2 regions of the Pseudomonas sp. LS1212 genome follow, and region 2 is predicted to be linked to the other one. Evidence: predicted binding sites of a transcription regulator. Region 2 holds the regulator's gene; the other holds the start of a gene.
The links. Region 2 encodes FliA, which starts transcription of late flagellar genes. Its sites were predicted from a motif close to CTAAAGTTTNNNNNNNNNNNGCCGNTAA; they were not measured.
Positions count from the first base shown of each region.

Region 1: the regulator FliA is predicted to act here: its motif matches at 5,421-5,448, upstream of motA (flagellar motor stator protein MotA).

Region 1 is NZ_CP102951.1:509,067-523,752, reverse strand. Features, by position in the region: gene NVV94_RS02395 (trimeric intracellular cation channel family protein) at 1-544, opposite strand, end outside; gene orn (oligoribonuclease) at 611-1,153, opposite strand; gene rsgA (small ribosomal subunit biogenesis GTPase RsgA) at 1,255-2,286, shown strand; gene NVV94_RS02380 (caspase family protein) at 2,499-3,461, shown strand; gene motB (flagellar motor protein MotB) at 3,495-4,499, opposite strand; gene motA (flagellar motor stator protein MotA) at 4,503-5,354, opposite strand; gene NVV94_RS02365 (HDOD domain-containing protein) at 5,492-7,024, shown strand; gene NVV94_RS02360 (rhodanese-like domain-containing protein) at 7,071-7,886, shown strand; gene asd (archaetidylserine decarboxylase) at 7,896-8,759, shown strand; gene NVV94_RS02350 (HPP family protein) at 8,761-9,744, shown strand; gene serB (phosphoserine phosphatase SerB) at 9,784-10,998, opposite strand; gene NVV94_RS02340 (histidine kinase) at 11,132-12,655, shown strand; gene NVV94_RS02335 (membrane integrity-associated transporter subunit PqiC) at 12,712-13,419, opposite strand; gene parC (DNA topoisomerase IV subunit A) at 13,595-14,686, opposite strand, start outside.
Region 2 is NZ_CP102951.1:1,664,764-1,679,449, forward strand. Features, by position in the region: gene fliQ (flagellar biosynthesis protein FliQ) at 1-58, shown strand, start outside; gene fliR (flagellar biosynthetic protein FliR) at 68-844, shown strand; gene flhB (flagellar biosynthesis protein FlhB) at 848-1,984, shown strand; gene flhA (flagellar biosynthesis protein FlhA) at 2,194-4,323, shown strand; gene flhF (flagellar biosynthesis protein FlhF) at 4,335-5,657, shown strand; gene fleN (flagellar synthesis regulator FleN) at 5,777-6,610, shown strand; gene fliA (RNA polymerase sigma factor FliA) at 6,604-7,347, shown strand; gene NVV94_RS07805 (chemotaxis response regulator CheY) at 7,493-7,867, shown strand; gene NVV94_RS07810 (protein phosphatase CheZ) at 7,887-8,675, shown strand; gene NVV94_RS07815 (chemotaxis protein CheA) at 8,686-10,887, shown strand; gene NVV94_RS07820 (chemotaxis response regulator protein-glutamate methylesterase) at 10,935-12,050, shown strand; gene NVV94_RS07825 (flagellar motor protein) at 12,050-12,790, shown strand; gene motD (flagellar motor protein MotD) at 12,794-13,681, shown strand; gene NVV94_RS07835 (ParA family protein) at 13,727-14,515, shown strand; gene NVV94_RS07840 (CheW domain-containing protein) at 14,515-14,686, shown strand, end outside.

The DNA.
Region 1 (14,686 bases), 1.2 Mb from region 2:
GGAAGCCGCCAAACAACGTGAGCAGAATTGCCTGCTCGCCAGGCACTTCAAGATGCAGGCAAAGCAGATAACACCAGGCTGCCGCGAATGACACGCTGGCATACAGCTCACGACGGAAGACCAGCGGAATATCGTTGCAGAGAATGTCGCGAAGAATCCCGCCAAACACCCCGGTGATCATGCCGCTGATGGACGCCACCAGCATGTCGTGCCCCAGTTCCAGGGCCATCATGCAGCCGATCAGGGTGAATGCCACCAGGCCAACGGCATCGAGCACCAGGAACAGCGAGCGCAGGTGCTGCATCAGCGGTGCGATAAAAATCGTCACCAGCGCCGCGATACTGGTCAGCACCAGGTATTCCGGGTGCTTGACCCACGTCAGCGGGTAATGCCCGAGTAACACGTCACGCACCGAACCGCCGCCCAATGCGGTGACGCATGCAATCAACACCACGCCAAACCAGTCCATGCCACGGCGACCGGCCGACAGGGCACCGGTCATCGCTTCGGCGGTGATTGCAATCAGGTAGAGCATCAACAACATGGCAGCGGTCCGTGCAAAAGGGCGCGCAGTCTACCCAGTTGGCTCAAGCACCAAAAGAGGGCGCAGTCAGAACTTGATGAAGTGCTCGCGATAGTGGCGAAGCTCGGCAATGGACTCACGGATATCGTCCAGCGCCAGGTGGGTACTGCCCTTCTTGAAACTGTCCTGAACATTCGGTGCCCAGCGTGCAGCCAGCTCCTTGAGCGTCGAGACATCGAGGTTGCGGTAGTGGAAGTAGTTTTCCAGCTCGCGCATGTGCCGATAAAGGAAGCGGCGATCCTGGCAGATGCTGTTGCCACAGATCGGCGACTTGCCCTTGGGCACCCATTGCTCCAGGAAGGCAATCGTCTGGGCCTCGGCCTCGGCCATGCTGATGCGGCTTTCACGAACGCGCTGGGTCAGGCCGGAACCGCCGTGCTGACGGGTGTTCCACTCGTCCATGCCGGCCAGGATCTCGTCACTCTGGTGAATGGCGATGACCGGGCCTTCGGCGAGGGTATTGAGGTCGCTGTCGGTGACGATGGTCGCCATTTCGATGATGACGTCATGGTCAGGATCCAGACCTGTCATTTCCAGATCGATCCAAATCAGGTTGTTTGGGTTTTGCATGGTTCTGCTCCTCGACGTAGCTGCGCAGTTTAGCCTAGTGGGCCGTGCTAAACTCGTTGCCGTTTTATCCATACCCCCTGCTTTATCGACACGGAACATTCATGGCCAAACGCCAGCTCAACCGTCGCCAGAACTGGCGCATCGAAAAAATCCAGGGCGAGCGTGCTGCCCGCGCTGCCAAACGCGAATCCCATGCCCTGGAAGTGCTCGAAGGCGGCGACCTCGGGCCTGAACAAACAGGCCTGGTGATCGCGCACTTCGGTGTGCAAGTGGAGGTCGAGGCGCAACAAGGCGAACAAGCCGGCCAGGTGTTCCGTTGCCACCTGCGCGCCAACCTGCCCGCATTGGTCACCGGCGACCGGGTGGTCTGGCGCGCCGGCAACCAGGGCATCGGTGTGATCGTCGCGCAACTGCCGCGCGACACCGAACTGTGCCGGCCCGACAACCGTGGCCAGCTCAAGCCGGTCGCCGCCAACGTCGACCTGATCGTCATCGTCTTCGCCCCCATGCCCGAGCCACATGCAAATCTGATCGACCGCTACCTGGTTGCCGCCGAGCATGCCGGCATTCACCCGCTGCTGCTGCTGAACAAGGCCGACCTGATCGACGAGCAGAATGCCCCGGCACTCAATGCACTGCTCGCCGTCTACCGGCAGCTGGGCTATCCGATACTGGAAGTCTCGGCCCATCATGGCGATGGCATGCAACAATTGCAGGCACGCCTGAACGGGCACATCAGCGTGTTCGTCGGCCAGTCCGGCGTCGGCAAATCGTCGCTGGTCAACAGCCTGCTGCCGGACGTAGAAACGCGCGTCGGGCCATTGTCCGAATGGTCCGGGCAAGGCACGCATACCACCACTACCGCTCGACTGTTCCATTTCCCTGGTGGCGGCGAGCTGATCGACTCCCCGGGTATCCGCGAATTCGGCCTTGGCCACGTCAGCCGCGCCGATGTCGAAGCCGGTTTCATCGAGTTCAACAATCTGCTCGGCAGGTGTCGCTTTCGTGACTGCAAGCACGACCGCGAACCGGGTTGCGCCCTGCTCAAGGCCCTTGAAGAGGGCCGCGTACAGCAACAGCGCATGAACAGCTATCGCTCGATCATCGCCAGCCTGCCCCAAGACAGCTACTAAGTATCAGGCGCTTTTCCCACAAGGGACGGGCGCCGATTCTTACTTACGATGCCCCTTCTGTAGGATTTTTTAACCAACGAAGGAAGGACATTTCTCCTTTTGTGGCAGTACCTTGCCGCACATCTCGATTTGAACAAAGGTCATCTCTTCATGCCGTCCCTTTCCTGTTAATGGCGGCGTCAATTCGCACTCTGTGAATGAAGGGATCAAACATGCGTAAAGCCCTTTTTGTCGGTATCAACCACTATCGCCATGTTCCGCCCCTGGCCGGCTGTCACACCGACGCCATTGCCATGGCATCGGTGTTGAGCCGGCATGCCTGCGGCAGACCGAACTTCAACAGCCGCATACTGACCTCGGTCGAAACCGACGTCTCCCATCACACCCTGGAGGGGCAGATCAAATCGTTGTTTTCCGGGGAATGCGATACCGCGCTGTTCTATTTTGCCGGCAACGGCCAATTCGATACCAGCATCGATGAGGGGATGATCCTGCCCCAGGATGCGCGCAACTTCGCCGACGGCATCCGTTTGAGCGATATTCTGACCTGGGCCTCCAAGGCCACCGCAACCAGGAACAAGGTCATTATCCTGGACTGCTGCCATGCCGATACTGCGGGCGAAAGCCGGACGTTGAAGGCCGGCACCAGCATCATTGGCGAAGGGGTCACCCTGCTGATCGCCTGCAAGAGCCCCCACCATGCCCGGGAGCGGGCCCGCCACACGCTGTTCACCAGCCTGCTGCTGCAAGCGCTGAACGGTGCCGCGGCCAACGTGCAAGGCGCGATCACACCCGGCAACCTTTATGCATTCGTCGATAACGCGCTGGGCACCCAGGAGCAGCGGCCCGTATTCAAGACCAACGTTTCGCGCTTCATTTCACTTCGAGAGGTGGCGCCGCTGGTGCCTGAAGAAACCCTGCGCAAATTGCCCGAGTGGTTTCCCGAGCCGGAAACGGTGTTCGAACTTGACCCCAGCTTCGAGCCCACGCAATTCGCTTGCTTCGTCCCCGAGCATGGCGAAATCTTCGCTCAATTGCAGCATTGCAATCGCCACAGCCTGGTCGAGCCGGTCGACGCCGAACACCTGTATGACGCCGCCATCAACCACACCGGCTGCCGACTGACGGCACTGGGCACCTACTACCGTGAACTTGCGATGAAGGGACACGGCTGATCGCCCGCCCCGATTGCTCGGAGTGGACGGCGCTTACTGCTTGCCGGGCTCATCCATCTTCAGGACGCCATCCTCGAAGATGTTCAGCTTTTGTCGTAACTCACGCGGCTGCATCGGCTCGCTCGGGTCAACCGGTGCCGCCGCTGGATCGATCGCGGCGGCATCGGGCTTGGCTGCATCGGGGGCGTTTTGTTCGCCTTCGATTTCGCGCTGGGCCTTTTTCGTCAACACGATGATATCAATGCGCCTGTTGACAGGATTCAGCGGGTTCTTGCGGTCGAACAGGGACGAGGAGGCATAGCCCACCACCCGTGCGACCTGGCTATCGGGATAGCCACCAGCAACCAGAGCGCGGCGCGCCGCGTTGGCGCGATTGGCCGACAGTTCCCAGTTTCCGAAATCGCCGGTACCGGCGAACGGCTTGGCGTCGGTGTGTCCGCTGACGCTGATCTTGTTCGGCACCGCCTTGATGGTGTCGGCCATGGCCAGCAGGATGTCTTCGAAATACGGCTGCAGACGGGCGCTGCCCAAATCGAACATAGGCCGGTTCTCGGCATCCATGATCTGAATGCGCAAGCCATCCTGGGTGATTTCGAACAGGATCTGGTCCTTGAACTTCTGCAACTGCGGATTTTCTTCGACCTTGTTCTGCAGCTCCTGCAGCAGTAACTCCAGGCGCTCGCGCTCGACCTGCTCGGCCATGCTCTGGACTTGTTCCCGGTTGATCTGGGGTGTGGTTTCCGGCTGGGGCTCAGCCTCGATCTCCGGGTTGATTGTCTTATCCGGTGCCAGCTTGGGCGAACCGCCCATGTCGATTATGAACGGCGTACCGCTCTCCGAGAAACCGATCGGGTCCTTGAAGTAACCGGCGATGGCGATTTTCTGTTCAGGGGTTGCCGTGGAAAGCAGCCACAGGACCAGGAAGAACGCCATCATTGCCGTGGCAAAGTCGGCAAAGGCGATTTTCCAGGCTCCGCCATGATGGCCGCCTTCGTAGCGCTTGACGCGCTTGATGATAATCGGCTGATTATTCTCCATGACTCAGCGACCGCGAACCGCTTGTTCCAGCTCGATGAAACTGGGGCGGTGCGCCGGGTACAGCACCTTGCGACCGAACTCCACGGCCAGCGATGGCGGCATGCCCGATGCCGAGGCCACCAGCGCCGCCTTGATGGCTTCATACACGTTCAACTCTTCCTTGGCATCATGGCGCAAGGCAGTCGACAACGGCCCGAAGAAGCCGTAGGCCGCAAGAATACCGAAGAAGGTACCGACCAGTGCCGCACCGACGTGCAAGCCAATGGATTTCTGATCGCCCTCACCGAGAGAGGCCATGGTCACCACGATCCCCAGTACAGCCGCGACAATACCGAAACCCGGCATCCCGTCAGCGATGCCGTTTACGGCGTGGGAGGGATGGTCGAGCTCTTCCTTCAAACTCACCAGCTCCATGTCGAACAGGCCTTCCAGCTCATGGGGAGCCATGTTGCCCGAGGACATGATGCGCAAGTAGTCACAAATAAACGCCGTCATGCGTTCATCTTTGAGCACCGCAGGGTATTTGGCGAAAATCGGACTTGCCGCGGCATCTTCAATATCGCCCTCGATCGCCATCATGCCTTCGCGTCGGCTCTTGTTGAGGATCTCGTAGACCAGCCCCAGCACTTCGATATAGAAGGTGTGGGAAAAGCGCGAGCTGAACATGCTCAGGGATTTCTTTATGACGTGCATGGTCATGCGGCCGGGGTTGGCCTGCAAGAACGCGCCCAGGGCCGCACCGCCGATAATCAAGACCTCGAAAGGCTGGATCAGGGCGGCAACCTTGCCGTGAGAAAGAACATATCCGCCGAGCACACTCGCGAATACGACGATGATGCCGATAATTTTAGCCATGGGTTAGAAGCACTTACAAAGTCGTGGTCAGGGTCGGGGCGCAAGTTTGTAAAACTCTTCTTCTACTTATCGGCCGTTCTGCGCCAGACTATAGCCAGTCAAGGCAAAAAATCAGTTGGGCCCCTTTCAGAGCATTTATCGAAACTATCGTGCCAACTAAAAATCCAAAAAGCCTGGATACCTGGCTCAAGCTCCTCGACGGTGTTCGATTGCCCGTGCCGCTCGCCAGCCATGGGCAGGTTCGTGCCGCGATGGCTGACAGTCGCCGCTCGCTGCGCGAGATTGCCGAACTGATGCAGGGCAGCCCGGCACTGGTGCTCAGCGTGATGCGCGAAGCGAATCAGCACACCCAAAACAGCATGGCCGAGCCTGCCGAGAGCCTGGAAATCGCGATCAATCGCCTGGGGCTCAAACGCACCGAGGCATTGCTCGAACGCCTGCCTGCCGTCGAACCCGAAGAGATTCCCGGCACCCTTGGCCAACTGCAGTTGATCAGCCAGCATGCCGCGCAGCAGGCCAATGGCCTGTTCGCCAGTCGCCTGGCCCGGCTCTGGCAGGAAGTCCACTGGGGCAGCCTGTTGTTCCTCTCCCCGCTCTGGCCACTGGCGGTTACCCACCCCCAACTGCTGGAAGAATGGGAGCTGCGAGTCATCCACAAGGGTGAGTCGGCGCGCGTGGTCGAAGAAGAGCTGTTTGGCGTCCGCCTGCTCGTACTGTGCCAGGCCCTGGCCGAAATCTGGCGATTGCCCGCCTGGATCATTCAGGGTTATCGCCTGCTGCTCGAAGACCGTCGCTTATTGGTGCAGGCACTGCACATCGCACGTGACAACGAACACCCCTTGCGCCAACAACGACACCTGGATGACAACCCGGTACTGAGCCGCTGGCTGAACCAGCCCGCCAATACCGTGCTGCTGGCCAACGGCCTCGCGCTTTCGGCGCAGCAGGCCTGGGACAGCCCGCACAACAGCCGCTGGCAGTACTTGACCAGCCTCTACCTGCAGATGCCCTTGGCCGACCTCCAACAACAGATCCACCAGCAGGCAGTGCAAAGCGCCCACGCCCATGCGGCACCCGGCCTCTGGCACCCGGCCGAAGCGCTGATCTGGCCCTGGACGGCCCGGCGTGTCCACCGCGGCCTGCTGCCGGCCCCGCCGCCATCGGCGCAGTCGCTGGAAGCGTGGCGCAAGTACTGCTCGGCGTTGCTGGTAGAACCGAGTCGCTTCACCAATGCCATGCACCTGACGACCCATGCCCGTGATGCACTGGTGGCATGTGGCATGCAGCGCGTATTGATGTTGATGGCCGACAAGACGCTGACTACCCTGCGGGTCCACCAGAGCAACGGGCTGCCCGCCGAAGCGGCCAGCCTCAATTTGCTGATCAGCCAGAGCAACGTGCTGCAGCGACTACTGGCTCAACCTGCGCAGATTCGTCTGACACCTGCCAATAACGCGAAGTTTTCGGCGCTACTACCGGCCAGCCTGCGTGGGTTGTTCAAGGGTGAGCATCTGCTCATGCGCTCGCTGGCCAGCAATGGCCGTGTCGTCATGCTCCTGGTGGCCGATCAGGGCGGTGGTCCGCTCTCGGAAATCAGCGTGCAGGCCTTCGGCAAGACAGCGCAGTGCATCGAGCGTGCACTGACCAGCTTTAGCAACCGCACTAACTGATGCTTGCGCTACAATCCGGCCCTCTCTTTTGATCTGGAGACCTTACATGCCTAAATTCTCTGGCTTGCCACTGGTGATCGAACCCGGTGACCTGCACGCTCGCCTGAAAGCTCCAGAATTGATCCTCGTCGACCTTACCAGTACTGCCCGGTATACCGCCGGCCATATCCCCGGTGCGCGCTTTGTCGACCCCAAGCGCACGCAACTGGGCCAACTGCCTGCACCGGGCCTGCTCCCTTCACAAGCCGCGCTTGAAGCGCTGTTCGGTGAACTGGGCCACAACCCTGACGCTGTCTACGTGGTCTATGACGATGAAGGCGGTGGTTGGGCCGGGCGCTTCATCTGGCTGCTCGACGTCATCGGGCATAGCCGTTACCACTATATCGATGGTGGGCTGCTTTCCTGGCAACGCGAAGGCCTGCCCTTGTCGACCGAAGTCCCGCCCGCCGTCGGCGGCCCGGTTGCGCTGACTCTGCACGACGAGCCAACCGCCACCCGCGAGTACCTTCAAAGCCGTCTGGGCGCCCTGGACCTGGCAATATGGGATGCACGCGGCCCGCTGGAATATTCCGGCAAGAAAGTCCTTGCAGCCGAGGGTGGTCATATCCCCGGCGCGGTCAATTTCGAATGGACCGCCGGCATGGATTTGAACCGCGACTTGCGCATTCGCAAGGACATAGCCCAAGTCCTCGAAAACCTGGGTATCACCAAAGACAAAGAACTGATCACCCATTGCCAGACCCACCACCGCTCTGGCTTTACCTACCTGGTGGCCAAGGCGCTCGGTTACCCGCGTGTCAAGGGCTATGCCGGATCCTGGAGCGAGTGGGGCAACCTCCCGGACACGCCTAAAGAAGTTTAAGGAAAACTGATGAAATCCCGCTTGTTCATTTTCAGCCAATACCTGCTGCCGCATAATCTGCTTTCGCGTCTTGCCGGCTGCATTGCCGAGTGCCGCGTGCGCTGGTTCAAGAACACCTTCACCGCCTGGTTTGCCAAACGCTATCAGGTGAACATGTCCGAAGCCCTGGTCGAAGACTTGACCGCCTACGAGCACTTCAACGCCTTCTTCACCCGCGCCCTGAAAGCCGACGCACGCCCGCTGGACGACACGCCCGGCACGATCCTGAGCCCGGCCGATGGTGCCGTCAGCCAGCTCGGCCCCATCGAACACGGGCGGATCTTCCAGGCCAAGGGCCACAGTTTCAGCGTACTGGAACTGCTCGGCGGCGATGCAGCCACTGCCGCGCCGTTCATGGGTGGCGACTTTGCTACCGTTTATCTGTCGCCCAAGGACTACCACCGCGTGCACATGCCGCTGGCCGGCACCCTGCGCGAAATGGTCTACGTGCCTGGCCGGCTGTTCTCGGTCAACCAGACCACCGCTGAAAACGTACCGGAACTGTTCGCCCGCAACGAACGTGTCGTCTGCGTGTTCGACACCGAGCGCGGCCCGATGGCCGTGGTACTGGTCGGCGCGATGATCGTGGCCTCGGTCGAAACCGTCTGGGCAGGGCTGGTCACGCCGCCCAAGCGCGAACTGAAAACCGTGCGTTACGACGAAGCGGCGCGCGCACCGATTCATCTGGAAAAAGGCGCCGAGCTGGGCCGATTCAAGTTGGGCTCGACAGCCGTTGTCCTGTTCGGCCCGGACCAGATCAAATGGGCGCAAGAGCTGGGCGCAGGTTCCCCGGTGCGCATGGGGCAAGGCATGGGCCTGCCTGTCGAGGCCTGATTTGGCAACGTTCTGGCGCAATTTGCTCGACCTGTTGGGCTGGCGGGCCAATGCCACCAGCCACACTGAAAAACTGCTCTCGTGCCTGGGCGCGTTCGTCGGTCTCAGCCTGATTTATGCAGTGACCCACTGGCTGTTGCCCAATGCGGCGGCCATGTGGGTCGTGGCTTCCATGGGCGCCAGCGCCGTGTTGCTGTTCGCCGCGCCCCACGGGGTGCTCTCGCAGCCTTGGGCGGTGATCGGCGGCCACGGCTTGAGTGCGATGGTCGGTGTCGGTTGCCAGTGGCTCTGGCCTGAGCAGATGTTCACGCCCGCCCTGGCGGTCGCCCTGGCGATCCTGGCCATGCATTACGCACGCTGCATCCACCCACCGGGCGGGGCAACCGCCTTGAGCGCGGTGATTGGCGGCCAGGCCGTGCATGACCTGGGTTTCAGCTTCGTGCTGGAGCCGGTCCTGCTCAATTGCGCAATCATCCTGGGCGTGGCGGTGCTGTTCAATGCACCCTTTGCCTGGCGCCGTTACCCGGCAGCGCTCGCCCATCAGCCCCAGCCGCTCAACAAGTCCGCTGCAAGCGAGCAGGCCCCTGCTGCCGTAGCCCCCGAGGACTTTTACCACGCGCTGCGTCAGGTCGACTCCTTCATCGACATTCGCTTCGACGACCTGCTGGAGATCATCCAGCTGGCTCAAGAGCACGCCAAGTCCCAGCGCATCGGCACTGACGATATTCTCCATGGCGCCTGCTACAGCAACGCCCAGAGCGGTGAGAGCTGGAGCGTGCGCCAGGTCATCGATGAAGCGCCGGCCCGGCGCAACAAGAACGATCTGGTGATTTACAAGGTGATTGCCGGTGCCGGTCGTGGCAATACCGGTGTCTGCCCTCGCGCCGACATGGCGCAATGGGCCCGCAGCGCGGTAGTCGCCGATGGCAACGGCTGGCGGCGGGTCAACCCGATAGAGTCTGCAGCCGCCGCAACCTTTACCTGAAAAGGGACAGGTGCGCCGCACCTGCCCTTCGTGCCGGCATCAAGCCTGGCTGTCGCGGTCGCGGAAGCCGAGCAGATACAGAATCCCATCCAGGCCCAGGGTCGAAATGGCCTGCTTGGCGGACTGCTTGACCAGCGGCTTGGCCCGGAACGCAACGCCCAGGCCGGCGATCGCCAGCATCGGCAGGTCGTTGGCGCCGTCGCCGACGGCAATGGTCTGCTCCAGGCGCAACCCTTCCTTGCGTGCCAGCTCTGCCAGCAGGTCGGCCTTGCGCTGGGCATCGACGATCGGCTCGACCGCAACGCCTGTCACTTTGCCGTCAACCACTTCCAGTTCGTTGGCGAACACATAGTCGATGCCCAGCTTGGCCTGCAGCTGCTTGGCAAAGTAGGTAAAGCCGCCGGACAGGATGGCGGTCTTGTAGCCCAGGCGCTTGAGCTCGGCGAAGAGTGTCTCGGCACCCTCGGTCAGGCGCAGCGATGCACCGATATCGTCCAGCACGTTCACGTCCAGGCCCTTGAGCAAGGCCAGGCGCTCCTTGAAGCTTGCGCGAAAATCGATTTCGCCACGCATTGCCCGCTCGGTGATCTCGGAAACCTGCTCGCCAACCCCGGCGGCCTTGGCCAGCTCATCGATGACCTCGGCCTCGATCAGGGTCGAGTCCATGTCGAACACGGCCAGGCGACGGTTGCGGCGATACAGCGAATCCTGCTGGAAGGCGATATCGACGTTCAGTTCCTGTGCCACGCTGAGAAACTCGGCCCGCAGCGCTTGCGGGTCAGCCGGCTCACCGCGCACGGAAAACTCGATGCAGCCCTTGCCCTGGTCGACCGGCGTATCCAGCGCGATGCGCCCGGACAGGCGGTCGATATGGTCGATGTTCAGGTCGTATTTGGCGGTAATCGAGCTGACCCGCCGCAACTGCTCGGCCGTCACCTTGCGTGTCAGCAACGTGACGATATGCCGTGCCTTGCCCTGGCCATCGACCCATTGCTGGTAGTCGGCTTCCGATACCGGCGTGAAGCGAACCTGCTGGTCCAGCTTATAGGCGGTAAACAGGATGTCCTTAAGGACGGACGACGCCTGTTCGGTACTCGGGATTTCAACCAGGATGCCAAACGACAGGGTGTCGTGGATTACCGCCTGACCAATATCGAGAATGTTCACACCACCCTGGGCCAGAACGCCGGTAATGGCTGCGGTGAGACCCGGACGATCTTCACCTGTGATGTTAATCAGGACGATTTCGCGCAAGGCGCACCCCACTCGTGGAAAAAAACCGCATTCTACCCACATTCAGTGACCATCGGGCACAGCCAACGCTTTGCCGGGTCAGGGTCGCTCGCTATACTGCGCAGCAACTTCACCGACAAAAGAGCCGTGCTCTGTGAACCGGCCCACGCCTGTTAAAAACGACAACTTCTTTCTGCTGATCTTTCGGGCATTGCGCCATCGCCGTGTACCGCTTGCTTTGCGAATCGCCAGCCATAACGTGTTCCTCGTCGCCCTGGCGCTGGTGATCTATGCCTGCGTCATGGGCCTGCAATTCAAGCAGGCCATGCACGAGCAAGCCGACGCACTGGGCCAGAGCCTGACCACACAGACCGCCACCTCGGCGACCGAACTGCTGGTGTCCAACGACATCCTCAGTCTCAATGTGCTGCTCAATAATCTGGTCAAGAACCCGTTGGTGGCCCATGCGGCGATCTACAGCGTCGACAACCGCATTCTTGCCGAAGCCGGTCAGCGCCCGAAAAATGGCCTGCTGGGCGAGGTCGAAGGCCTCTATCAGACCAAGATCACCTTTCAGGATGTCACCGCCGGGCACTTGCGCATCAGCCTGGACATGACCCAGTTCCTGCAGCCAATGACCATCAGCCTGCAAAGCATGGGCATCCTCAGCGCCATTCTGCTGGCACTGGCACTGGCCCTGAGCCTGCGCCTGGGGCGCTACATCTCGACGCCGCTGATGCAACTGCGGGTCTGGCTGCGCGATCCCGATGCCTATACGCCCGCGATCCAGCGCCAGGACGAGGTCGGCGATCTCGCGCGACAGTTGCACGCTCAACTGGCGCCGGAGATCCCGGAACCCGAGCCAGTGCCGGAACCCGAAGAAGAGAACGAAGAAGACGACGAACCGGCATTCCAGGTCCGTAATCTGCGCGACCCGCGCTTCGATGAAACGCCTGTCGCCCCGTTGAAAGCCGCACCACGGCGCATCAAGGCCGAGGAAGACCAGGACGAGGATGGCGATGATCCGTTCGCCGACCTGCGCGAAGAAGCCGACAGCAAGCCGGCCGTGCGCCCCGTATCGGCATCGACGGCCCGCCAGCCCCAGGCCAGCGCCGTATTGGCGGTACAACTGGGCGCCCAGGAGCAGCTGCGACGCCTGCCGCGCGCACGCTTGACCGAACTGCTGCAACGCTACCGCGACTGCCTCGACCAGGCAGCCTCCCTGTACCAGAGCGAACTGCACACCCTTAACGATGGCAGCACGCTAATGCTGTTCCATAGCGAAGACAGCGGTGACGATTACCTGACCAACGCCATTTGCTGTGGTGAGTTGCTCCGGGCCCTGGGCCATGCCTTGCAGATTGAAGTCGCCGACAGCGGTATCACCCTGCAATTGCAGCTGGGCCTGATCTTGGGCGACGACCTGTTCGGCTTGAGCCAGATCGACCTGCTGCTGACCGAAAGCGCCCAGGATGCCCTGGCCCTGTCGCAGCACAGCCGCAACCTGTTGCTGGTCGAGCGCAGGATCAGCGATGACAGCCTCATCCGCCAGCGTGCTCGCATCCGCCCCATCGCCAGCCCCGAGGGTGCCTGCTGTGTCGAGCGGCTGCTGGAGCCCTACCCGTCGCTGCTGGAGCGCCAACTGGCGCGGATGCACGAGACGCGGGTCAAGAGCTGACAGAAGGTCATCGAGCCAGAATGAAAAAGCCCGCATCGAGATGCGGGCTTTTTTGTTTAGAAGCGGAACACTTCCATATCCGTTCGGATCGGCGAAGCCAGTGGAATCTTGGGCTTCTCCGGCTCTTCCTTGCGCACATGTGTCGGCGCTGCCTTGCGCGGCTCTTCGACAATCGGTGGCTGATTGGCCAGCGGTTTCACCGCGACGGTCAGTTGCTCGGCCAGGCGCTGCAACAACACGCCCTGAGCCTGAACCTGGGCTGCAGCGCTGCCCTGATGCGGTTCTTCAAGGTGAACGATACGGTTGTCACGTACCTGACCACGCCGGTCGATCAGGCGCCACTGGGCGTCGAGGATGGCCGGCTGGTTTGTGCCCGAGTCCAGGCGAGTGATCGACAGCAGGACTTGCACGTCCGGGGTGAAACCGGTGGTCGCCGGGGCCAGTACCACGCGCTGGCTATCCAGGCGCCAGGCCAGTTGGCGCAGCAACAGTTGATCGATGTCCGCCGACAGACTGCCAGCCCAGCGCCCATCGGTCGCTGCGGTCAGGCTGCCATCGGGTTGGCGCTGCAACAGGGTTTCGCGCTGCAGATAATCGGCAACCGAAACCGGCCCCAGCAACACGGCCATGCCGGTACTCTGGGTGGGTTGCTCAGGCTTGCCGCTGTCGAGCTGGTACAGCGCTGCCGGCTCGTGCACGCTGCAACCTGCCAGACCGAGCAGGCCCGTCAGCAAAACAACAAAAGGAAGGCGTGAAACTGTCATCATCCCATCCAGGCGGCAGCCACAAGGCAAGCCGCAGTGATACTCAATGAATTCGTCCGGGTACTCAGCCACGCTGGCACCGCAGGGGGCATATCATCCGCGAATATGCGCTTTGACTCCAGTCTTTAAGTTCCGATCGGCGCTGAAAAACACCGATCGGCCGCTCTAGAACCAATTATCCAGCGTTTTCGACCAATAGTGCATCCACCCTCTGGAAACCACGGGGCAGCTTGTTACCGCGACGGCCACGTTCGCCTTTGTAGTGTTCGAGGTCGTCGGCCTTCAACGACAGAGTACGCTTGCCGGCCTGCAATACAAGGGTTGCGCCGTCTGGAATGACCGCCAAATCAGTGACGTATTCCTCACGACTGGTCACGCGGTCGCCCGGGATGCCAATGATTTTGTTGCCTTTTCCTTTACCCAGCTGTGGCAGGTCGGCGACCTTGAAAATCAACAGGCGACCTTCGGTCGTGACCGCCGCCAGCCAATTCAGCTCGCGATCGGCTACCGGGCGCGGGCTGATCACTTTGGCGCCATTGGGCAGGCTCAGCAATGCTTTGCCCGCCTTGTTCTTGGCCTGCAGGTCTTCGCCCTTGACCACGAAGCCGTAGCCCGCGTCGGAGGCGATGACATAGAGCGCATCATCTTCGGGCAGCAAGACGCACTCGAAACTGGCGCCCGGGGGTGGCGTCAGGCGACCGGTCAACGGCTCGCCCTGGCCACGGGCAGACGGCAGGGTATGGGCTGCAACCGAATAGCTGCGGCCCGTCGAGTCGATGAACACGGCAAACTGGTTGGAACGCCCTGCAGCAGCGGTCTTGAAACCATCTCCCGCCTTGTAGGACAAACCCGTGGCATCGATGTCATGCCCCTTGGCGCAACGCACCCAGCCTTTCTCGGAAAGCACCACGGTAACCGGCTCGGTCGGCATCAGCTCGTTTTCGGACAACGCCTTGGCTTCGGCACGCTCGATGATCGGCGAGCGACGATCGTCGCCATAAGTTTCGGCGTCCTTGATCAACTCGGCGCGTACCAGCTTGCGCAGCTTGGCTTCGCTGCCGAGCAAGGCGATCAGGCGCGCCTGCTCCTTGGCCAACTCGTCCTGTTCGTTGCGGATTTTCATCTCTTCGAGCCGCGCCAACTGACGCAGACGGGTGTCGAGGATGTAATCGGCCTGAATTTCGGTGAGCGCAAAACGCTCGATCAATACCGCCTTGGGTTGATCCTCGGTGCGGATGATGTGAATCACTTCATCCAGGTTGAGGAA
Region 2 (14,686 bases):
GACGTTCATGGAATACATACTGTCGCTGTACGGCAGTATCCCGCAGTTGATCGGCTGAGCCATGTCCTTGTTGCAGCTGACCGACGGCCAGATCGGCACCTGGGTGGCGAGTTTCATCCTGCCGCTGTTTCGCGTGACGGCCGTGCTGATGACGATGCCCATATTTGGCACTCCGCTGGTTCCGGGGCGAATTCGGCTGTATTTCGCCCTGGCGATCACGGTCGTCATTGTGCCTGGCTTGCCAGCGATGCCTGAGGTTCGCGCGCTCGATCTAAGCGCCTTGATGCTGATCGCTGAGCAAATCATTATCGGCGCGTTGCTCGGCTTCTCGCTGCAACTGTTTTTTCAGGCATTCGTCATCGCCGGGCAAATCGTCGCGATTCAGATGGGCATGGCCTTCGCTTCCATGGTCGACCCAACCAATGGCGTGTCGGTCGCGGTCATCGGGCAGTTTTTCACGATGCTGGTGACGTTGCTGTTTCTGTCCATGAATGGCCACTTGGTGGTGTTCGAGGTGCTCACCGAAAGCTTCACGACGCTACCGATCGGCAGCGGGCTGCTGGTCAATCACTTCTGGGATCTGGCAGGAAGGCTGGGCTGGGTGCTGGGGGCGGCATTGTTACTGGTGTTGCCGGCGGTCACCGCATTGCTGGTGGTCAACGTCGCCTTCGGTGTCATGACGCGGGCGGCGCCGCAGTTGAACATTTTCTCCATCGGCTTCCCGCTGACGCTGGTGCTGGGGTTGGTCATCCTCTGGATTGGCCTGGCCGATATCCTCAACCAATACCAACCGCTGGCTTCCGAAGCCTTGCAGTGGTTGCGTGAATTGTCCCGGGCGCGCTGACAAATGGCAGAGAGCGAAAGCGGTCAGGATAAAACAGAAGACCCCACGGAGAAGCGCAAGCAGGACTCGCGCGAAAAGGGCGAGATTGCGCGCTCCAAGGAGCTCAACACCCTGGCCGTGATGCTGGCTGGCGCAGGCGGCCTGTTGGTATTCGGCGGTGGCCTGGCGCAGATGATGATGGATCTGATGCGGATCAATTTCACCCTGTCGCGTGAAGTTATCGTCGATGAGCGCTCGATGGCCCTGTTCCTGCTGGCCTCCGGGAAAATGGCCCTGGTGGCGGCGCAGCCGCTGCTGCTGGTGATGTTGATCGCTGCGGTGGTCGGGCCCATTTCATTGGGTGGCTGGTTATTCGCAACAGGCTCGCTGGCACCCAAGTTCAGTCGGATGAACCCCCTTTCCGGGCTCAAGCGGATGTTTTCCACGCATGCACTGACAGAGTTGCTCAAGGCGCTGGCGAAATTCTTTGTCATATTGCTGGTGGCGTTGCTGGTGCTCTCTTCGGATCGCGATGACTTGCTGGCCATTGCCCACGAGCCCCTGGACCTGGCGATTATTCACAGTGTTCAGGTGGTTGGCTGGAGCGCCTTGTGGATGGCTTGTGGCTTGTTGTTGATCGCGGCGGTGGATGTGCCGTTGCAGCTCTATCAAAGCCGTCAGAAGCTGTTGATGACCAAGCAGGAAGTGCGCGACGAACACAAGAACACTGAAGGCCGTCCGGAGGTGAAGCAGCGCATCCGTCAATTGCAGCGTGAAATGTCGCAGCGACGAATGATGGCGGCGATCCCTGAAGCCGACGTGGTCATCACCAACCCGACTCACTATGCGGTCGCGCTCAAGTACGACCCGGAGAAGGGGAGTGCGCCGGTGTTGCTGGCCAAGGGCAGCGACTTCATCGCCTTGAAGATTCGCGAGATCGCCAGCGAGCACAATATCCAGTTGCTTGAATCGCCGGCGCTGGCGCGTTCGATCTACTACTCCACCGAGCTTGAGCAGGAGATTCCGGCGGGGCTTTATCTGGCGGTGGCGCAGGTGCTGGCGTATGTCTATCAGATTCGCCAATACCGCGCCGGCAAGGGCAAGCCGCCGGAGCCGTTGAAGGACTTGCCGATTCCGCCGGATCTGCGTCGCGATTCCTGATTCTCTAGCGGCCGATAGGGCCTCATCGCTGGCAAGCCAGCTCCCACAGAGATCCGGCTACTGTGGGAGCTGGCTTGCCAGCGATGAGGCCCTGACAGGCAATCCATGATTCCTCCGAACATCCCGCAAGAGTTGGAAAGCTTCTTGCAATGGCAGCTGCTGCAACGCCTCTGGCGTCAAAAGTTTGCTTGAGTTCACGAGGAAGACCGGTGGATCGCTCTCAATTAATCAACACTGCCCGCAGCAACCTGGTCGGCCTCGGTCGAGGCAACCTGGGTGTGCCGCTGTTGCTGTTGGTCATGCTGGCGATGATGATGTTGCCGGTGCCGCCGTTTCTGCTGGACGTGTTCTTCACGTTCAACATCGCACTGTCCATCGTCGTGTTGCTGGTCTGCGTGTACGCCTTGCGCCCGCTGGATTTTGCCGTATTTCCCACCATTCTGCTGGTGGCGACCCTGCTGCGCCTGGCCCTGAACGTAGCGTCCACGCGAGTGGTGATGCTCCATGGGCATGATGGCCACGCCGCTGCCGGCAAGGTGATCCAGGCCTTCGGCGAGGTCGTGATCGGCGGTAACTACGTGGTCGGTATCGTGGTGTTCGCGATCCTGATGATCATCAACTTCGTGGTGGTCACCAAGGGCGCCGGGCGGATTTCCGAGGTCAGCGCGCGCTTCACCCTCGATGCCATGCCCGGCAAGCAGATGGCGATCGATGCCGACCTCAATGCCGGCCTGATCGACCAGGCCCAGGCCAAGAGTCGGCGTACGGAAGTGGCCCAGGAAGCCGAGTTCTATGGGTCGATGGACGGTGCCAGCAAGTTCGTGCGCGGCGACGCTATTGCCGGCCTGTTGATTCTGTTCATCAACCTGATCGGCGGTATGGCCGTCGGTATCTTCCAGCACGACATGACCTTTGCCGATGCCGGCAAGGTGTACGCGTTGTTGACCATCGGTGACGGTTTGGTGGCGCAATTGCCATCACTGCTGTTGTCGACTGCTGCCGCCATCATGGTAACCCGGGCTTCGGGCTCCGAAGACATGGGCAAGCAGATCAATCGGCAGATGTTCGACTCGCCCAAGGCCCTGGCCGTTTCCGCCGGCCTGATGCTGGTCATGGGGCTGGTGCCGGGCATGCCGCATGTGTCCTTTATCAGCCTGGCGCTGGTGGCCGGCGGCGCTGCGTATCTGGTCTGGCGCAAGCAGAACATGGTCAAGGTCCAGGCGCTTGCCGAAGTCCAGCGTCAGCAGGACCTGCTGCCTTCGCCCCAGCGCGCCATGGAAACCAAGGAGCTGGGCTGGGATGATGTCACCCCGATCGACATGATAGGCCTGGAGGTCGGTTACCGACTCATTCCGCTGGTCGATCGCAATCAGGGTGGTCAACTCCTGGCGCGGATCAAGGGGGTGCGCAAGAAGCTCTCCCAGGACCTGGGGTTCCTGATGCCCACGGTGCATATTCGCGACAACCTGGACCTTGCGCCCAGCGCGTATCGCTTGACACTGATGGGGGTGATTCTCGCTGAAGCCGAGATCTATCCGGAGCGCGAGCTGGCGATCAACCCTGGTCAGGTATTCGGCGCCCTCAATGGCATCACCGCCAAGGATCCAGCCTTCGGTCTGGATGCGGTGTGGATCGAAGTCAGCCTGCGCAGCCAGGCGCAGTCGCTGGGTTACACGGTGGTCGATGCCAGCACCGTGGTCGCCACGCACTTGAACCAGATCCTGCACAAGCATTGCCATGAGCTGATCGGTCACGAAGAGGTTCAGCAACTGCTGCAGGTGTTGGCCAAAAGCTCGCCGAAACTGGCCGAAGAAGTCGTGCCTGGCATTCTCTCGCTGTCCGGCTTGCTCAAGGTGCTGCAGGCGCTGCTGGCCGAGCAGGTGCCGGTGCGCGATATTCGCAGCATTGCCGAGGCCATCGCCAACAATGCCGCCAAGAGTCAAGATACTGCCGCGCTGGTCGCTGCGGTGCGCGTCGGATTGTGTCGCGCTATCGTGCAAAGCATTGTCGGGCTTGAGTCCGAGCTACCTGTGATCACCCTTGAGCCAAGGTTGGAACAAATATTGCTCAATAGTTTGCAGAGGGCCGGCCAGGGTCAGGAAGAAGGCGTTCTGCTGGAGCCAAGCATGGCCGAGAAGCTTCAGCGTTCGTTGATCGAAGCGGCCCAGCGTCAAGAGATGCAAGGCCAGCCGGCGATCCTGCTGGTGGCAGGGCCGATACGTGCGATGCTGTCGCGATTCGGCCGCCTGGCCGTACCGAATCTGCATGTACTGGCCTACCAGGAAATACCCGATAACAAGCAAGTCACCATCGTTGCGACAGTAGGGCCCAACGGCTGAGGTAGGGGGTTATGCAAGTTAAGCGTTTTTTCGCCGCCGATATGCGTCAGGCCATGAAGCTGGTTCGTGATGAGCTGGGGGCTGATGCCGCCATCATCGGCAACCGGCGGATTGCTGGCGGTGTCGAGCTGACGGCAGCGCTGGACTACAAACTGTCTGCGCTGGCGCCGCGGGTGCCAAATGTCGAACTCGAAGACGAGCTGCGCAAGACCCAGTCGCGCATCGTCTCGGCCCAGGCCGAATTGAGCACCCGGGGTGACAGCGATGCGACCACCAACCGCCAATTGTTTGCCGGCTTGCCGCTGACCGCTTCCGAACCTTTGGTCGAGCCGCACTTCGATGAGCCGCCGCCCCGTCCGGCCGCTGCTGCGCCGGCTTCGGCCGCCGTCGATCAACGTGTGTTCGAATCGATGCGTTCGGAACTCAACGGCCTGCGCGAACTGCTCGAAGTACAACTCGGCTCGTTGGCATGGACCCAGCTGCAAGGCTGCAAGCCGCAGCAGGCCAACCTCTGGCGTCGCCTGCAACGCATCGGCCTGGCAGGCCCCTTGTCGCGCGAGCTGCTGGAACTGACCTGCGAGATCGAAGAGCCGCGGCACGCCTGGCGCATGCTGCTGGCACACCTGGCGCGCAAGATCGCCACGCCCGAGGTCGAGCCGCTCGAAGAGGGCGGGATCATCGCGATGGTCGGCCCGGCCGGCATGGGCAAGACCACCACCCTGGCCAAGCTGGCCGCCCGCTATGTGCTCAAGTACGGCGCGCAGAACCTGGCGCTGGTGAGCATGGACAGTTTTCGTATCGGCGCCCAGGAGCAACTCAAGACCCTGGGGCGAATCCTCAATGTGTCGGTCACCCATGTCGACCCCGGCCAGTCCCTGGCCCAGGCGCTGGAGCCGCTGCTGCGCAAGCGCGTGGTACTGATCGATACCGCCGGCCTGCAGGCCAGCGATCCGGCCTTGCGCATGCAGCTCGAGAGCCTGGCCGGGCGTGGGATCAAGGCCAGGAACTATCTGGTGCTGGCCACGACCAGTCAGAAGCAGGTGCTCAGTGCCGCTTATCACAGTTACAAGCGTTGCGGGCTGGCCGGCTGCATCCTGACTAAACTGGACGAAACCGCCAGCCTCGGCGAAGTGCTGAGCCTGGCTATCAGTCACCAATTGCCGGTCGCCTATCTAACCGATGGCCCGCGCATTCCGGACGATTTGCATCTGCCGCGCAGGCATCAGCTGGTCAGTCGCGCAGTGAGCGTGCAAATGCAGGAGGAGCCCAGCGAAGAGGCCATGGCCGATATGTTCGCTGATCTCTACCACAGCCCGAACAAGCGTGTTGGCTGAGGTGAATATGAAGACGTTGCAATCTACCTACATCGATGGTCTGCCGTGCATTTTTCAAGGTGTTGAAAGCGCAGCCAGTCATGTGGCCTCGGTCTAAGTAAGACAAGGTAAAAACGAACATGGGCAGCATGCATCCCGTACAGGTGATCGCGGTGACCGGCGGCAAAGGTGGCGTCGGCAAGACTAACGTGTCAGTGAACTTGTCCCTGGCCCTGGCAGAGCTTGGCCGGCGAGTCATGCTGCTGGACGCCGATCTGGGGCTGGCGAACGTCGACGTCCTGCTGGGGTTGACCCCCAAGCGAACCCTGGCCGATGTCATAGAGGGGCGCTGTGAGCTGCGCGATGTCCTGTTGCAGGGCCCTGGCGGCGTTCGTATCGTGCCGGCGGCGTCCGGGACCCAGAGCATGGTGCATTTGTCGCAGGCCCAGCACGCAGGCCTGATCCAGGCTTTCAGCGACATCGGCGACAATCTCGATGTGCTGGTGATCGACACGGCTGCCGGCATCGGCGATTCGGTGGTCAGTTTCGTCCGTGCGGCCCAGGAAGTCTTGCTGGTGGTCTGTGACGAGCCGACGTCGATCACCGATGCCTATGCACTGATCAAGCTGCTTAACCGCGACTACGGGATGAACCGTTTCCGGGTGCTGGCCAACATGGCGCAAAGCCCGCAGGAAGGGCGCAACCTGTTCGCCAAGCTGACCAAGGTCACCGATCGCTTCCTGGACGTCGCCTTGCAGTATGTGGGCGCGGTGCCCTACGACGAATGCGTACGCAAGGCCGTGCAGAAGCAGCGAGCTGTCTACGAAGCCTTCCCTCGTTCCAAGTGCGCGCTGGCATTCAAGGCCATTGCGCAGAAGGTCGATACCTGGCCATTGCCGGCCAACCCGCGCGGGCATCTGGAGTTCTTCGTCGAGCGCCTCGTGCAGCGGACCCATGCAGGACCGGTATCATGAGTGCGAGCGGCTATCGGATGTACAGCAGGGCCTCGCGTGACTCGCAGTATGAATTGATCGAACGCTATGCGCCGTTGGTCAAACGCATTGCCTATCACTTGCTGGCACGTTTGCCGGCCAGCGTTCAGGTCGAAGACCTGATCCAGGCCGGGATGATCGGTTTGCTCGAGGTGTCGACCAAGTATGACTCCAGCAAGGGGGCCAGTTTCGAGACCTACGCCGGGATCCGCATTCGCGGGGCGATGCTCGACGAGGTCCGCAAGGGCGACTGGGCACCACGTTCGGTGCATCGCAACACCCGCATGGTGAGTGACGCAATTCGTTCAATCGAAGCTAAAACCGGACGTGACGCTAAAGATCACGAGGTTGCGGCCGAACTCCAATTGAGTCTCGATGATTATTACGCAATCTTGAACGATACATTGGGCAGCCGACTGTTCAGTTTCGACGACCTGTTGCAGGACGGCGAGCATGAAGGGCTGCATGAGGATGGCGCCAATACGTCGCTCGAGCCTTCGCGTGATCTTGAGGATGAACGCTTTCAGGCGGCACTGGCCGATGCGATTGCCAACCTGCCGGAACGCGAACGCCTGGTGCTGGCCCTGTATTACGACGAGGAACTGAACCTCAAGGAAATCGGCGAGGTTCTGGGCGTCAGCGAGTCCCGGGTCAGCCAGTTGCATAGCCAGTGTGCCGCGCGTCTGCGCGGGCGCTTGGGGGAATGGCGAGCGCGTTGAAGGCTGTGTGAAATGCTCAGGGCCGAGCGCAAACCGCATGCGCACACTGCGCTGCAGTCACGAAGTAAATAACCGCTTTTGATTGAATGCGTGCCCAGGTGCTGGGCGCGTTTAAGACTGCTTGGAGGTCGAATTGGACAAGAACATGAAAATCCTCATCGTTGACGATTTCTCGACGATGCGGCGGATCATCAAGAACCTGTTGCGCGATCTGGGTTTTACCAACACGGCCGAGGCCGATGACGGCGTGACTGCGTTGCCGATGCTGCACAGCGGCAACTTCGATTTCCTGGTCACCGATTGGAACATGCCCGGCATGTCCGGCATCGACCTGTTGCGCCAGGTGCGCGCCGATGACCGCCTCAAGCACCTGCCGGTGCTGATGGTGACTGCCGAAGCCAAGCGCGAGCAGATCATCGAAGCGGCCCAGGCCGGTGTGAACGGCTATGTGGTCAAGCCCTTCACCGCACAAGTGCTGAAAGAAAAGATCGAAAAGATCTTCGAGCGCGTCAATAGCTGATATCTGTCACGGGGGCGCTATGGAGCACAACATTTCGTCTTTGGGGGACTTTGAGTCGACCCTGAAGAAACATGCCAACGAGTTGGTGAGCAGCCTGGAAAAGGGCAAGTTCGGCGACGCGGTGCAACTGATCCATGAGCTGAACCAGACCCGTGATCGCGGCCTGTACCAGGAAGTGGGCAAGCTCACCCGCGAGTTGCATAGCGCGATCGTCAGTTTCCAGATTGACCCGCACATGCCGCAGGCCGAGGAAGTTTCACAGATCACCGATGCCACCGAGCGTCTTTCCTACGTGGTCAGGCTGACCGAGGGTGCGGCCAACCGCACCATGGACCTGGTCGAGAAGAGTACCCCGGTGCTCAACGAGCTCAGCGAAGAGGCCAAGGGCCTCGGTGCCGATTGGCAGCGCTTCATGCGCAAAGAAGTGGCGGTGGCGGAGTTTCGTGAACTGGCCCAGCGTGTCGACGCTTTTCTGACACGCAGCGAGCAAGGTACGCGCGCGGTTGCCGAGAACCTGCAGGACATCTTGCTGGCCCAGGACTATCAGGACCTGACCGGCCAGGTTATCAAGCGCGTGACCCAGCTGGTGACCGAAGTCGAGAGCAACCTGCTCAAGCTCGTGCTGATGGCCAGTCAAGTCGACCGCTTCGCCGGTATCGAACACGACCGCGAACAGCTGCGTGCGGAAAAAGATCAAGAAAAACATCCGACTCGGGGTGAAGGTCCGCAGATTCATGCCGATAAGCGTGAAGACGTCGTAAGCGGTCAGGACGATGTCGACGATCTGCTATCCAGTCTAGGGTTCTAGGGAGCACCAAATGAGCTTCGGCGCCGATGAAGAGATCCTTCAGGATTTTCTGGTAGAGGCCGGCGAAATTCTTGAGCAATTGTCCGAACAGCTGGTCGAGCTTGAAAGCCGCCCGGATGACGCCGATTTGCTCAATGCAATTTTTCGCGGTTTTCACACTGTAAAAGGGGGCGCCGGCTTCCTCCAGCTCAATGAGCTGGTGGAGTGCTGCCACATCGCCGAGAACGTCTTCGACATCCTGCGCAAAGGTGAGCGCCGGGTCGACTCCGAGTTGATGGACGTGGTGCTCGAGGCGCTGGATGCGGTGAACGGCATGTTCGGCGAAGTGCGCGAGGGCACTCGGATCACCGCGGCCACGCCGCAGTTGCTCGAAGCCCTGGCGCGCCTGGCAGAACCTGCAGGTGAGGAGCAGGCAGCGGCGTCGATGGCCGTTGCCGCAGCACCGGAGGTCGTAGCCGAGCCGGCTGCGGAGGACATCACCGACAATGAATTCGAGCAGCTGCTCGACTCGCTCAATGCCGTCAAGGCCGAGGCCGAGGCTCAGGTTTGCGCTGCGCCTGCCAGCGATGAAATTACCGACGCCGAATTCGAATCACTGCTCGATCAGTTACACGGCAAGGGGCAGTTTGCGCCCGATGCGATCAGCCCTGTGGCCAGCCAGGCGCCTGTTGCGGCTGCCGGCAGCGAAGCCAGCAATGAAATCACCGACGATGAATTCGAAGCACTGCTCGATCAGCTGCATGGCAAGGGTGCCTTCAGTGTCGAGGCTGTCGCGACGCCAGCAGTGGCGGTCGGTGAGTCGTCCGCAGGCCCGGCTCGCGGCGATCACATCAGCGAGCAGGAATTCGATGCCCTGCTCGACGAGCTTCATGGCAAGGGCAAGTTTGCCGGCGCACCGACTGCCTCGGTACCGGCAGCAGACACCGCAATAGCCCAGCGGCCGGTTACGAAGAAGCCCGAGCCTGCTGCACCGGCCTTGGCCCCGGCTCCGGCGCCGGCCCGTCAGGCCTCGCCGGCACCGGACAAGCCCGCTGCCAGCGAAGCCGAGACCACCGTGCGGGTCGATACCGCGCGACTGGACGAAATCATGAACATGGTGGGCGAGCTGGTGCTGGTGCGTAACCGCCTGGTGCGGTTGGGCCTCAACACCGGCGACGAGGCGATGTCCAAGGCGGTATCGCACCTGGATGTGGTCACTGCCGACTTGCAGACGGCGGTGATGAAGACCCGCATGCAGCCGATCAAGAAAGTCTTCGGTCGCTTCCCGCGACTGGTACGCGACCTTGCCCGGCAGTTGAAGAAAGAGATCAACCTGGAACTGGTCGGCGAAGAAACCGACCTGGACAAGAACCTGGTCGAGGCCCTGGCCGACCCGTTGGTGCACTTGGTGCGCAACGCGGTCGACCACGGTGTCGAGACGCCGGAGGAACGCGAAGCATCGGGCAAATCCCGTGGCGGGCGCGTGGTGTTGTCGGCCGAGCAGGAAGGCGACCATATCCTCTTGTCGATCTCCGACGACGGCAAGGGCATGGACCCGAGCGTGCTGCGCGCCAAGGCCGTGGAAAAAGGCCTGATGGACAAGGATGCGGCCGATCGCTTAAGCGAATCGGACTGCTACAACCTGATCTTCGCCCCGGGCTTCTCGACCAAGACCGAGATCTCCGACGTGTCCGGCCGTGGCGTGGGCATGGATGTGGTCAAGACCAAGATCGCCCAGCTCAATGGCTCGATCAACATCTACTCGACCAAGGGGCAGGGGTCCAAGATCGTCATCAAGGTGCCGTTGACGCTGGCGATCATGCCGACGCTGATGGTCATGCTCGGCAATCAGGCGTTTGCGTTCCCGCTGGTCAACGTCAACGAGATCTTCCATCTGGACCTGTCGCGCACCAACGTCGTCGACGGCCAGGAAGTGGTGATCGTGCGCGACAAGGCACTGCCGTTGTTCTACCTCAAGCGCTGGCTGGTCAGTTCCGCCGCCCATGAAGAGCAACGTGAGGGCCATGTGGTGATCCTTTCGGTGGGCACGCAGCGGATCGGATTCGTCGTCGACCAACTGGTGGGCCAGGAAGAGGTGGTCATCAAGCCATTGGGCAAGATGTTGCAGGGGACGGCGGGCATGTCCGGCGCCACCATCACCGGTGATGGCCGCATTGCGCTGATTCTCGACGTCCCGAGCATGCTCAAGCGCTACGCCGCGCGACGTATTTGACCCCGGTGGCGCGGGCCGCAAGGCTCGCGTCGCCTAATGGAGTGTTTATGGCAGTCAAGGTCCTGGTGGTGGATGATTCCGGTTTTTTCCGCCGCCGCGTTTCGGAGATCCTTTCGTCCGATCCGAGTATCCAGGTCGTCGGTACCGCGACCAACGGCAAGGAAGCAATCGAACAGGCGCAATCGCTCAAGCCCGATGTCATCACCATGGACTATGAAATGCCCATGATGGATGGCATCACCGCCGTACGGCATATCATGCAGCGCTGCCCGACGCCGGTGTTGATGTTTTCCTCGCTGACCCACGAGGGGGCGCGTGTGACCCTCGACGCACTGGACGCCGGTGCGGTCGATTATCTGCCGAAAAATTTCGAAGACATCTCGCGCAACCCCGAGAAGGTCAAGCAACTGCTGTGTGAGAAAGTCCACACCGTTTCCCGCAGCAATCGCCGTTTCAGCGGCTACGGCCAGCCGTCGCCAGCGCCGGTCAGCAGTGTGCAACCGACTGTCAGCAGCTTGACGGCCGCAGCACCGGCTGCTGCGCGCAGCGTGCCATCGCGGGCACCGGCACCGGCCGTTGCCGCACCTGCGCCCAAGCGCAAGGCCTACAAACTGGTGGCAATCGGCACGTCTACCGGTGGCCCGGTCGCGCTGCAGCGGGTGTTGACTCAGCTGCCCGCCAACTTTCCGGCACCCATCGTATTGATCCAGCACATGCCGGCGGCCTTCACCAAGGCATTCGCCGAGCGTCTGGACAAGCTGTGCCGCATCAGCGTCAAGGAGGCCGAGGACGGCGATGTGTTGCGTCCCGGCCTGGCCCTGCTGGCACCCGGTGGCAAGCAGATGATGGTCGACGCGCGCGGCACGGTGAAAATCCTGCCGGGCGACGAGCGCCTGAACTACAAGCCAAGCGTGGATATCACCTTCGGCTCGGCCGCCCGCGCCTACGGAGACAAGGTTCTGGCGGTGGTGCTCACCGGCATGGGGGCCGACGGCCGTGAGGGTGCGCGCCTGCTCAAGCAGGGCGGCAGCCATGTCTGGGCCCAGGATGAGGCCAGTTGCGTGATCTATGGCATGCCCATGGCCATCGCCAAGGCCAACCTCGCCGATGGGATTTATAGCCTGGACGAGATCGGCCGGCACCTGGCCGAGGCGTGCATCTGATGGATGTACTGAGCCTTATCGGACTGATCCTGGCCTTTGTCGCCATCATCGGCGGCAACTACCTTGAAGGCGGCCATCTGATGGCCCTGCTCAACGGTCCGGCGGCCCTGATCGTGATCGGCGGGACCCTGGCAGCTGCCTTGCTGCAGTCGCCGATGAGCGCCTTCAAGCGCGCCTTGCAGATCTTCGGCTGGATTCTGTTCCCGCCACGCATCGACCTGGCAGGCGGTGTCGATCGCGTCGTCAACTGGAGCCAGACCGCGCGCAAGGAAGGCTTGCTGGGCCTGGAGGCGATTGCCGACACCGAACCGGACAGCTATGCACGCAAGGGCCTGCAGTTGCTGGTCGACGGTGCCGAGCCGGAAGCCATTCGCAGCATTCTCGAAGTGGATTTCTACACCCAGGAAAACCGCGATGTGCAGGCCGCCAAGGTATTCGAATGCATGGGCGGCTACGCGCCGACCATCGGCATCATCGGTGCGGTCATGGGCCTGATTCATGTGATGGGCAATCTGGCCGACCCCTCGCAATTGGGTGATGGCATCGCCGTGGCGTTCGTCGCCACCATTTACGGTGTGGCCAGTGCCAACCTGGTGCTGTTGCCGGTTGCCAACAAGCTCAAGTCCATCGCCATGCGCCAGTCGCGCTACCGGGAAATGCTGCTCGAGGGCATTCTCTCAATCGCCGAAGGCGAGAACCCGCGTTCGATCGAACTGAAGCTTCAGGGCTTCATGGAGTAGCGCATGGCTCGTCGTCGTCCGCCCCAGGAGCATGAAAACCACGAGCGCTGGCTGGTCTCCTATGCCGATTTCATCACCCTGTTGTTTGCGTTTTTCGTGGTGATGTATTCGATCTCATCGGTCAACGAGGGCAAGTACAAGGTGCTGTCCCAGGCGCTGATCGGGGTATTCAACGACGCCGATCGCAGCCTCAAGCCGATTCCGATCGGCGATGAACGGCCAGTGACGATCAAGCCGGCCGAGCCATTGATCAAGGATAGCGAGCAGCTCGATGCAGGGCTGGCCCAGGCCTCGATCGATCCATTGCAGACCATCGCCAACGACGTGCGCGATGCCTTCGGCGACTTGATCAAGTCCGATCAGTTGACCGTGCGTGGCAACGAGCTGTGGATCGAAATCGAGCTCAATTCCTCGCTGTTGTTCGGCAGCGGCGATGCCATGCCCAGCGACGTGGCCTTCACCATCATCGAGAAGGTCGGGAAGATCCTCAAACCCTTCGATAATCCAGTGCATGTCGAAGGCTTTACCGATGACCTGCCGATCCGTACGGCGCAATACCCGACCAACTGGGAGCTGTCGTCGGCGCGGGCGGCGAGCATCGTTCGCATGCTGGCGGTGGAAGGGATCAACCCGGTCCGCATGGCTTCGGTCGGTTACGGCGAATTCCAGCCGATTGCCAGCAACGGCACGGCCGAAGGGCGGGCGCGCAACCGCCGCGTGGTGCTGGTGATCTCCCGTAACCTGGAAGTGCGCCGCAGCATCACTGGCGCCGGTAGTGCCAATGTCAAACCCGATGCCGCGTTGAAGCGTGCTGGCACACAAACTGCACCGGTGCCCGTATCGCAGTCGGTCGGGGCCAAGGTCGTCAATTCCCCGTCACCGACCTTATAACGTGTCTCGGTCGGGCCAACTGCCGTGCCGGGAGGAAGCCGCACAATGAGAGTCTGGGCAGTAGCCAATCAAAAAGGTGGGGTCGGCAAGACCACCACGTCCATCGCTTTAGCCGGCTTGCTGGCAGAGGCGGGCAAGCGCGTGGTCGTGGTCGATCTCGACCCCCACGGCTCCATGACCAGCTATTTCGGGCATAACCCCGATGAGCTGGAACACAGCTGCTTCGATCTGTTCCTGCACAAGGGCGCGGTGCCGCAGGGGCTGCCTGGGCAATTGCTGTTGCCGACCAGCGACGAACGCATTTCGCTGTTGCCGTCGAGCACTGCGCTGGCGACCCTGGAGCGTCAATCGCCCGGGCAGAGCGGCCTGGGCCTGGTGATCGCCAAGAGTCTGGCGCAGCTGTGGCAGGACTTTGACTACGCCGTGATCGACAGCCCGCCGTTGCTGGGTGTGCTGATGGTCAATGCGCTGGCGGCGAGCCAGCAGCTGGTGATCCCGGTGCAGACCGAATACCTGGCGGTCAAGGGGCTCGAACGCATGGTCAGCACCCTGGCGATGATCAACCGCTCGCGCAAGCAGGCGCTGCCGTTCCAGATCGTACCGACGCTGTTCGACCGCCGCACTCAGGCCTCGCTGGGCACCTTGCGGGTGCTGCGTGATGGCTATCCGGACAACATCTGGCAGGGTTTCATTCCGGTCGATACGCGGCTGCGCGATGCCAGCCGGGCCGGGCAGACGCCCTCGCAATTTGACGGCAAGAGCCGCGGGGTAGTGGCCTACCGCACGCTGCTCAAGCATTTGCTCGCCCAACAACTTGTCGCGCAGGTGGCCTGATGAATCGTCCGGTCAATATCGCCGTTCGGCCGCAACTGGCCCTGCAATCCTACCTCGATGCGCTGTTGCAGGAGGCCACTGAAGAGCTGGCGCCCGAGCCTGTGCCGATGCCTGAGCCGGTTTCGCAGCAGAGCATCGCGCTGGACGAGTTCCAGGCTGCAGTGCTGGAAG